Regions from separate parts of the Pseudomonas sp. B424 genome, predicted to be linked through region 1. Evidence: predicted binding sites of a transcription regulator. Region 1 holds the regulator's gene; the other holds the start of a gene.
The links. The regulator FliA, encoded in region 1, starts transcription of late flagellar genes. The targets are predictions, from matches to a motif close to CTAAAGTTTNNNNNNNNNNNGCCGNTAA.

Region 1 (5,084 bases):
CGCTCAGGCGGTCGGCGGCGTCCTTGTCCATCAGGCCTTTTTTCACGGCCAGGGAGCGCAGAAAATTGGCGTCCATGCCTTTGCCGTCATCGGAGATCGACAGCAGGATATGGTCGCCCTCCTGCTCGGCGGACAAAATCACCCGGCCACAGCTCGGCTTGCCGGCAGCGGCGCGTTCTTCCGGGGTTTCGCACCCGTGGTCGACGGCGTTGCGCACCAAGTGCACCAGCGGATCGGCCAGGGCCTCGACAAGGTTTTTGTCCAGGTCGGTCTCTTCGCCTACCAGTTCCAGGCTGATTTCTTTTTTCAGTTGCCGCGCCAGGTCACGCACCAGCCGCGGGAAACGGCCGAACACTTTCTTGATCGGCTGCATCCGGGTCTTCATCACTGCGGTTTGCAGGTCGGCGGTGACCACGTCGAGGTTGGACAGCGCCTTGGCCATCTCTTCGTCGTGGCTATTGAGCCCCAGGCGCACCAGGCGGTTACGCACCAGCACCAGCTCGCCGACCATATTCATGATGTCGTCAAGCCGGGCGGTATCAACCCGCACGGTGGTCTCAGCCTCGGAGGCAGCCGGTTTTTCCGAAGGCCCGGAGCTTGTCCGGGCCGGGACCGCTCGCACCGCAGCCGGTTTGACCGGTGCCGGTGCAGCCGCTACCGCCGCGCTGTCGGCACTGAACTTGCCCTTGCCATGCAACTCATCGAGCAAGGCTTCAAATTCGTGGTCGCTGATCAGCCCGGGGTCGCCGGCAGGTTCAGCGGCCGAGGGCTGGGGCTCAACAGGCGCTGAAGCTTCCAGCGCGTCTGCGTTGAACGAGCCCTTGCCATGCAACTGATCAAGCAAGGCTTCGAATTCGTCATCGGTGATGTCATGGCTGGCCTCGGCCGGCGCGGCGGGCACCTCCTCGGGCACTGCGGCAACCACCGCAGCCTGCGCAGAAAACTGGCCCTTGCCGTGCAACTGGTCGAGCAGCAACTCGAACTCGGCGTCGCTGATTTCGTCGCTGGTCGTGGCTTGCGGGGGTGCCACCGGGTCAGGTTCGGCCGCAGCCGCCTTGACCGCATCGAGCGAGTCCAGCAACTGTTCGAACTCGCTGTCGGTGATATCGGTTACCGGGGCGGCCACCATCGGCGCAGGCGCAACGACCGCCTGGGCCGCGGCAGGCTCGGCCAGACGTGCCAGCGCCGCCAGCAGCTCCGGGGTTGCGGCCGTGATCGGGCAGCGTTCGCGCACTTCGCTGAACATGCCATTGACCGCATCCAGGGCCTCAAGCACCACGTCCATCAGCTCCGAGTCAACGCTGCGCTCACCCTTGCGCAGGATGTCGAAGACGTTTTCGGCGATGTGGCAGCACTCCACCAACTCATGGAGCTGCAGGAAGCCGGCGCCCCCTTTTACAGTGTGAAAACCGCGAAAAATTGCATTGAGCAGATCCGCATCATCCGGTCGGCTTTCCAGCTCGACCAGCTGTTCGGACAGCAGCTCTAGAATCTCGCCGGCTTCAACCAGGAAATCCTGAAGGATTTCTTCATCGGCGCCGAAGCTCATGTACGTGCTCCTTGAAATAGGGCTTCGACGCCAGGCAACAGCGCCCGCACGTCCGCGAAGTCCTAAAAACCTAAACTGGACAGCAAATCGTCAACATCATCCTGACCGGATACGACGTCATTACGTGTATCGGCATGAATCTGCGGACCTTCACCCCTGGCCTGGCTTTTTTGCGAATTATTTTCGGCGCGCATTGCATCACGGTCGTGTTCGATCCCTGCAAAGCGATCCACCTGACTGGCCATCAGCACCAGCTTGAGCAGATTGCTTTCAACTTCGGTCACCAATTGCGTTACCCGTTTGATCACCTGACCGGTGAGGTCCTGGTAATCCTGGGCCAGCAAGATGTCAGTGAGGTTGGCGGACACGATGTTGTTCTGCGTTTCGCTACGCGTCAAAAAACTGTCGACTCGACGCGCCAGCTCGCGAAACTCCTCGGCACCGACTTCGCGACGCATAAAGCGCCCCCAGTCCGTACTCAGAGCCCTGGCTTCCTGGCCCATTCCGTTGACCAGCGGCGTGCTGTGCTCCACCAGATCCATGGTGCGGTTGGCGGCGGCTTCCGTCAGTTTCACAACATAAGCCAAACGCTCGGTGGCATCCGTGATCTGCGACACTTCTTCGGCTTGCGGCATGCCCGGGTCAATATGAAAATTGACAATTGCACTGTGCAGTTCACGGGTCAGCTTGCCGACTTCGCGATACAGCCCGCGGTCCCGGGTCTGGTTGAGTTCGTGAATCAGCTGCACTGCATCGCCAAACTGGCCTCTTTCAAGGCTTTCGACCAATTCGTGAGCATGTTTTTTCAGGGTCGATTCAAAATCGCCCTGCGTAGTTTCTTGATGCTCCATAGCGCCCCCAAGGCAACCGATCAACCGATGCGATCAAAGATCTTTTCGATTTTGTCTTTGAGTGCGATAGCGGTGAACGGCTTGACCACATAACCGTTAACACCGGCCTGGGCCGCTTCGATAATCTGCTCGCGTTTGGCTTCGGCGGTCACCATCAACACCGGCAAGTGCTTGAGTTTTTCGTCGGCACGCACATGGCGCAACAGCTCGATACCGGTCATGCCCGGCATGTTCCAGTCGGTCACCAAAAAGTCGATATGCCCCAGATTGAGGATCGGCAGCGCCGTGATGCCGTCATCCGCCTCGACCGTGTTGGTGAAACCAAGGTCACGCAACAGGTTTTTAATGATCCGCCGCATCGTCGAGAAATCATCAACGATGAGGATTTTCATGTTCTTGTCCAATTCGACCTCCAAGCAGTCTTAAACGCGTCCTGTCTGGGGACGCGCCATTCAATCAATTCGTTTTCAAACACCGCCCAAATCGACTGTGGGAGCGGGCTTGCTCGCGATGCAGGCGGCGCGGTTTTTCTGATTCACCGTGTCGATCCCATCGCGAGCAAGCCCGCTCCCACAATAAGTGCACGTGTTCCCGTCAGTGCGCGCGCCACTGGCTCAGGCGTGCGCGCAATCGTGCGGCGCACTGGCTGTGCAGCTGGCTGACCCGGGACTCACTGACCCCCAGCACCTCACCGATTTCCTTGAGGTTCAGCTCCTCGTCGTAGTACAGCGCCAACACCAGTCGCTCACGCTCGGGCAGATGGGCAATCGCATCGGCCAGGGCGCACTGGAAGCGTTCGTCTTCCAGGTCCCGCGACGGTTCCGGGTGAGCACTTGCGCCATCTTCATGCAGCCCTTCGTGTTCGCCGTCCTGCAACAGATCGTCAAAACTGAACAGGCGGCTGCCCAGGGTGTCATTCAAAATGGCGTAATAATCATCAAGGCTTAACTGGAGTTCGGCCGCAACTTCATGATCTTTAGCGTCACAACCGGTTTTTGCTTCAATTACCCGAATTGCATCGCTGACCATGCGTGTATTGCGGTGAACCGAACGCGGGGCCCAGTCGCCCTTGCGCACCTCATCGAGCATCGCGCCACGGATACGAATGCCGGCATAGGTCTCGAAACTCGCCCCCTTGCTCGCGTCGTACTTGCCCGACACTTCGAGCAGACCAATCATCCCGGCCTGGATCAGGTCATCCACCTGCACGCTGGCCGGCAACCGCGCCAACAGGTGATACGCAATGCGTTTGACCAGGGGGGCATAGCGTTCGATCAGCTCGTACTGGCTGTCACGCGATGCCTTGCTGTACATGCGGTAGCCACTGGCGGTCATTAAAAGCGTCCCCCTGCTTGCTGCACCAGACGCTCGACAAAAAACTCCAGGTGCCCCCGGGGGTTTGCAGGTAGTGGCCAGGTGTCCACCTTCTGGGCAATGGCCTTGAATGCCAGCGAACATTTGGAGCGCGGGAACGCTTCGTAGACGGCGCGCTGCTTCTGTACGGCCTTGCGCACGCATTCGTCGTAGGGCACGGCGCCCACGTACTGCAGGGCCACGTCCAGAAAACGGTCGGTAACCTTGGTCAGCTTGGCGAACAGGTTGCGACCTTCCTGGGGGCTTTGGGCCATGTTGGCGAGTACGCGAAAACGGTTCATTCCGTAATCGCGGTTCAGCAGCTTGATCAACGCGTAGGCATCGGTGATGGAGGTCGGCTCATCGCACACCACCAGCAGCACTTCCTGGGCGGCGCGCACAAAGCTGACCACCGACTCGCCGATCCCGGCAGCGGTGTCGATCACCAGCACATCCAGGTTATCGCCCAGGTCGCTGAATGCCTGAATCAGGCCGGCATGCTGCGCCGGGCTCAGGTGCACCATGCTCTGGGTGCCCGAGGCCGCCGGCACGATACGAATCCCGCCGGGGCCCTGGAGCAATACGTCGCGCAGTTCGCAACGCCCCTCGACCACATCGGCCAGGGTGAATTTCGGGGTAAGGCCCAGCAGGACGTCGACGTTCGCCAATCCGAGGTCCGCGTCCATTAGCAGGACACGCCTGCCCAGCTCGGCCAATGCGATAGACAAGTTGACTGAAACGTTAGTTTTACCGACGCCACCCTTGCCGCCGGTCACTGCGATCACCTGTACGGGATGCATGCTGCCCATGATCTTTCTTTACCTTGTCTTACTTAGACGCGGCTACATACGTTGGCTGCGCGTTCCCCACCGGAACACAATCTTCAGACCATCTGATGTAGGTACATTGCAACGTAATCGTGACTACCTCAGCCAACCCGCTTGGGAGGGCTGTGATAGATATCAGCGAACATATCGGCCATGGCTTCTTCGCTGGGTTCTTCCTGCATTTGCACACTCACTGCGCGGCTCACCAGCTGGTGACGCCGCGGCAGGTGGAGATCGTCCGGGATACGCGGGCCGTCCGTCAGGTAAGCCACCGGCAACCCGTTACTGATCGCCAGGCTCAGCACCTCACCCAGGCTCGCCGTTTCATCCAGCTTGGTCAGGATGCAACCGGCCAGCCCACAACGTTTGTAACTGAGGTAGGCCGCCGTCAGTACCTGCTTCTGACTGGTGGTGGCCAATACCAGATAATTGCGCGCCTTGATCCCGCGCCCGGCCAGGCTTTCAAGCTGCAGGCGCAACGCCGGGTCGCTGGCCTGCAGGCCG
Region 2 (5,084 bases), on a different contig from region 1:
GTTTCCGAAAATGGCCCGCCGCCCTGGTCCGCCAATATCAGCATGACCACGCGGCCATTGTTGCTCAGCGAGCGTAGCAGCAGATGCTCACCAGGGAACAGGCTGCGCAGGCTGTGGGGCAAAACTGCGGATATGACGGTGTTGTTTTCGGGGGTCAGTCGCACTTGTGCCGGTTGCGTCATCAGGCGTTGCAACGCGGTGCTTTCGGCGACGTTGACGTTCAGGTCGAAGGCGGTTTTGCCCAGCCCGGCAAGCTGGTTGACGCTCAGGATGGTCGAGGTTTTATCGGCCATCAGCAGCATCACCCGGCGCATGCCGCACGCCAGCAATGCTTCGCGGGCGCAGGTGGTCAGGTGCATGGGGTTGGTGAATGCGCTGGGTTGCGCCAGCAGTTGCCCGCAGTGTTTGCGCCACAGTGCCAGCGCCTGTGCCGAGGGCGGCGGGGCAACCAGCGAGCTGCTGTGGGTGCGGCGCATGTCCCACGGCCAGATCAGCGACTCGGCGGGGTGCCAGAGGTCAGGCATCGAATGGTAGCGCCCGCTGCTCACGGCCTGCTGGTGCACCTGCTGCTGCACTTCATCCAGCGGCAATTGCAGGTACAGGCTGGTGATGTACTGCCAACGCAGGTTGTGGGGTGTGTCCCAGGCCTGCTGGGCCGACAGCGCCAGGCCGTTGGCCAGCAACACGCTGTTGGCCGGTTGATTGAGCCAGCGGCGCAGTGCCGGGTCGGCGTCCAGCAGCTGTTGCTGGCGCAGCGGATGATGGGTGTCGCGGGCGATGTGCAACACCTTGACCAGGGTGCGGCGTTCGTCAGTGATCACCGTGTAACCTTGCATCACCCACGCAGGCAGATGCCACAGTTCGGCCAGGGTGCGACAGATATCGAACAGCGGCACACCGAACAGCGCCAGCTCGACCTTGTTGGCGCACTCGCCCTGTACCACAACGCGGCGCTCCCACGCTTCAAGCAGTTGCGGGTGGGTGAGGGCCAGGGCCCAGAGGGGCGAAAGGAACAGCAGGCTGCTCCAGTAAATTTCTTGCCAGAGCCGCGCCAGACGGTTACCGAACAGGCCAATGGCTTGTTGTGCCGCGTGCTGGCTGATGAGCTGGATTTGCCGGTAAGCCAGCGGGATGTCGTCCATCGCCAGGGCGGGCACGCGTTCGAGCAACCCTTGCGTGCGCGCCAGGCCCAGGCGGTTGATGGCCAGCTCAAGGCTTTCGGCAGGCTCGCTCAGGCTGCTCTGGACTTGCTGGTTGGCTTCGCGAATCAGCCGCAGCGCCAGCGCCGGGCTGTCCTGCATGACCTCGGCAATCTCGCGCAATGAGCGGCGACTGTCGCCGATCGTTTTGCTTACCCGCGCGTGGTTCTGTTGCGGGATCGGCAGATCCACAGCATCCAGGAGTTTGACCCAGGCATCCAGGGTGGTGGGCGTTGATGTCGGTGCGCAGGCTTCGTTGGTCATGATGGGAACGCGGTCATCATCGATTGTGTACACACCCGGAATGGGTCGAATGGCTTTTCGGCTTTACCGGCTATAGTCTGGCGCAGATTCGCCGATAAGGAGAAGAAGAGTTTTAGCTACGCTGGAATTGACCCTGAACCCGACTCAATAAGTACCTTTATATCTATGGCTAAAATTATCGGCATCATCGTCGTGTTCGCGAGCGTGCTCGGCGGGTACGTGCTTTCCCACGGCAAGATCGGGGCGCTGATTCAGCCGTTCGAGGTTTTGATCATCGGCGGTGCGGCCTTTGGCGCGTTCCTGCAAGCCAACCCCGGTTACATGACCATGCACGTGATCAAAAAATCACTCGGCATGTTCGGCTCGCGGTTCTCCCACGCGTTCTACCTGGAAGTGCTGGGCCTGATTTACGAGATTCTCAATAAAAGTCGCCGCGAAGGCATGATGGCCATCGAAGGCGATATTGAAGATGCGGCCGCGAGTCCGATCTTCGCCAAGTACCCGACCGTCCTTAAAGATGAGCGCATGACGGCGTTTATCTGCGATTACCTGCGCATCATGTCGTCGGGCAACATGGCGCCCCACGAGCTTGAAGGGCTGTTCGACATGGAACTGCTCAGCCTCAAGGAAGAGCTGGAACATCCCTCCCACGCCGTTACCGGTATTGCCGACGGCATGCCCGGCTTCGGTATTGTGGCGGCGGTACTGGGTATTGTGGTGACCATGGCCTCGCTGGGCGAAGGCGATCAGGCTGCAATCGGCATGCACGTTGGCGCCGCATTGGTGGGCACCTTCTTCGGTATTTTGGCGGCCTATGGTTTCTTCGGCCCGTTGGCGACTTCCCTGGCCCACGATGCCAAGGAAGAGATCAATGTGTACGAGTCAATCAAGGCCTCGTTGGTGGCCTCGGCTTCGGGGATGCCGCCGTCGCTGGCGGTCGAGTTTGGGCGTAAAGTCTTGTACCCCAAGCATCGGCCCAGTTTTTCCGAGCTGGAACAAGTGGTTCGCGGTCGCTGATTTATGGAAAACAACCAGCCGATAATCATCAAGCGCGTCAAGCGCTACGCCGCAGGCCACCACGGTGGTGCCTGGAAAATTGCCTTTGCTGACTTCGCCACGGCGATGATGGCGTTCTTCCTGGTGATGTGGCTGATGACGGCCGCCACGCCAGAGCAAAAAATCGCCATTGGCGGTTATTTCAAAGACCCGATCGGTTTTACCGAAAGCGGCACGCCCTACATCATCGACCTGGGAGGCACGCCCGCGTTGGCGCCGGACAACACCCTCAACCCCGAAGAAAAGCTGCAGCCTCAGCCGGACAAACCCAAGGTCGATGCGGATCAGGTTGAAAGCATGGCCGAGCAAGTCGAGAAAGAACGCCTCGAATTGCTGCTTCAGGAGTTGCAGAACAAGGTTGAAGAAAACCCGCAATTGCGCAAATTCAAAGACCAGCTGTTGTTTGAGATCACCCCGGACGGGCTTCGGATCCAGATCATGGACGCCGAAAATCGCCCGATGTTTGATGTTGGCAGTGCGCGGCTCAAGCCTTACTTCGAAGATATTTTGCTGGCCATGGCGGACACCATCAAAGCCGTGCCGAATAAAGTCAGCATCAGCGGCCACACGGATGCCATGCCCTATGCGGGAGGTGGCGACTATGGCAACTGGGAGTTGTCGGCAAACCGAGCCAACGCGGCGCGGCGTGCGCTGGTGGCGGGCAGTTATCCGGAAAATCAGGTGGCGCGGGTGGTGGGGTATGCCTCATCGGTGTTGTTCGACAAGACCAGCCCCTATAACCCGGTCAACCGTCGCATCGACATCGTGGTACTGACCAAAAAGGCCCAGCAAGCGATCGAAGGCGAGCAGGGTGTGGAGCCGGTCAAGGTAGAGCAACTGCCCAAAGAACCCGTCGATCCGATCAAGCTTCCTGCCGACAAACAGCCGATGCCGATGCATGAAGAGCGCCAGAAGCTGAATCTGTTTGACGACAAGGCACCGTAATAACTGTGGGAGCGGGCTTGCTCGCGATGCAAGCGACTCGGAATATCTGATTCACCGAGGCGATGCAATCGCGAGCAAGCCCGCTCCCACAGGAGCGGTTATACGGCTTAGTAGCTCGACTCGGGCAAGCTGGCAATGATCGAGCGATAGCTGTTCATGCGCTGTTGCTGCACGCGGCCATCTTCCAGGGCCATCAGCAAAGCACAGCCCGGCTCGCGGTCGTGCTTGCAGTCGCGGAAGCGGCAGGTGCCGATCAAGTCGTTGAACTCGATAAAGCCCGCTTCTACATCGGCACGGCTCACGTGGCCCAGGCCGAACTCGCGGATACCCGGAGAGTCGATCAATTCGCCGCCGCCCGGGAAGTGGAACAACCGCGCGGTGGTGGTGGTGTGCGTACCCTGGCCCGAAACCTCGGACAGCGGCCCGACCCGCAGGTTGACCTCTGGCAGCAAGCTGTTGACCAGGGACGACTTGCCCACGCCCGACTGCCCCACAAACACGCTGATATGGCCGTCCAGTTGCGCTTGCAACTGCTGCATGCCATCGCCGTGATGGGCCGATACTTCCAGCACCGGGTAGCCCAGCGTGCGATAAACCCCCAGCAACGCGTTCAGCGCCGGCGAGTTTTGATCGTCGATCAGGTCAGCCTTGTTGAGCAGCAGCAGCGGGCGAATCCCGGCGTGCTCGGCGGCTACCAGATAACGGTCGATCAGGTTGGCGTGAGGCTCGGGCATGGGCGCGAACACAATCACGATCATGTCGACGTTGGCGGCAACCGGCTTGAGCTGACCGCGGCTGTCCGGGCGGCACAATTCGGTTTTACGGGGCAACTGGGCGACGATAACGCCGATACCCTGGTTGCCGGCGCGCCATACGACCGTGTCGCCGGTCACCAGTGCGGGCAGGTTTGCGCGCAAGTGGCAGCGGAACATCTGACCTTTAAGCTCGCCTTCCTGGGCTTCGACTTCGACCTGCACACCAAAGTGCGCGATCACCAGACCGAGTTGCTCGGGGCCTAAATCGCCGCCTTCAAGTGCTTCAACGGCACTGGATTCACGTTTTGCGGCGCGGGCAGCGCGCTCGCCCTGGATCTTTTCGATGCGCCAATTCTGACGACGATTGAGCTGGCGTTTGGCCATGGGTGTTCCGTGTTGATAAAACGATAAGGGGGTTAAACGCTGGCGAGTTTAGCACGTGGGCCGTATGCCTAAGCTAAACTGCGCGACTAAGCTCAGGAGCCCTTTATGAACAACGCGCAGAACCTGATCTGGATCGACCTGGAAATGACCGGTCTGGATCCTGATAACGACGTCATTATCGAAATGGCTACCATCGTCACCGACAGCAACCTCAACACCCTGGCTGAAGGCCCGGTCATTGCTATCCACCATAGCGATGCAGTGCTGGCCCGCATGGATGAATGGAACACCCGCACCCACGGCGGCAGCGGCCTGACCCAGCGGGTCAAGGACAGCACCACCTCCATGGCCGAAGCCGAAGCGCAGACCATTGCGTTCCTTGAACAGTGGGTGCCCAAGGGCAAGTCGCCGATCTGCGGCAACAGCATCTGCCAGGATCGACGTTTCCTGTACACCCATATGAAAACCCTCGAAAGCTACT

Region 2: the regulator FliA is predicted to act here: its motif matches at 1,534-1,561, upstream of motA (flagellar motor stator protein MotA).

What each region holds. Positions count from the first base shown of each region.
Region 1 covers NZ_JBUZTL010000004.1:223,243-228,326, forward strand. Annotated here, with positions in the region: gene ACZRMS_RS07805 (chemotaxis protein CheA) at 1-1,549, opposite strand, end outside; gene ACZRMS_RS07810 (protein phosphatase CheZ) at 1,612-2,400, opposite strand; gene ACZRMS_RS07815 (chemotaxis response regulator CheY) at 2,421-2,792, opposite strand; gene fliA (RNA polymerase sigma factor FliA) at 2,995-3,735, opposite strand; gene fleN (flagellar synthesis regulator FleN) at 3,735-4,562, opposite strand; gene flhF (flagellar biosynthesis protein FlhF) at 4,682-5,084, opposite strand, start outside.
Region 2 covers NZ_JBUZTL010000001.1:144,777-149,860, reverse strand. Annotated here, with positions in the region: gene ACZRMS_RS00595 (HDOD domain-containing protein) at 1-1,463, opposite strand, end outside; gene motA (flagellar motor stator protein MotA) at 1,629-2,480, shown strand; gene motB (flagellar motor protein MotB) at 2,484-3,464, shown strand; gene rsgA (small ribosomal subunit biogenesis GTPase RsgA) at 3,572-4,603, opposite strand; gene orn (oligoribonuclease) at 4,709-5,084, shown strand, end outside.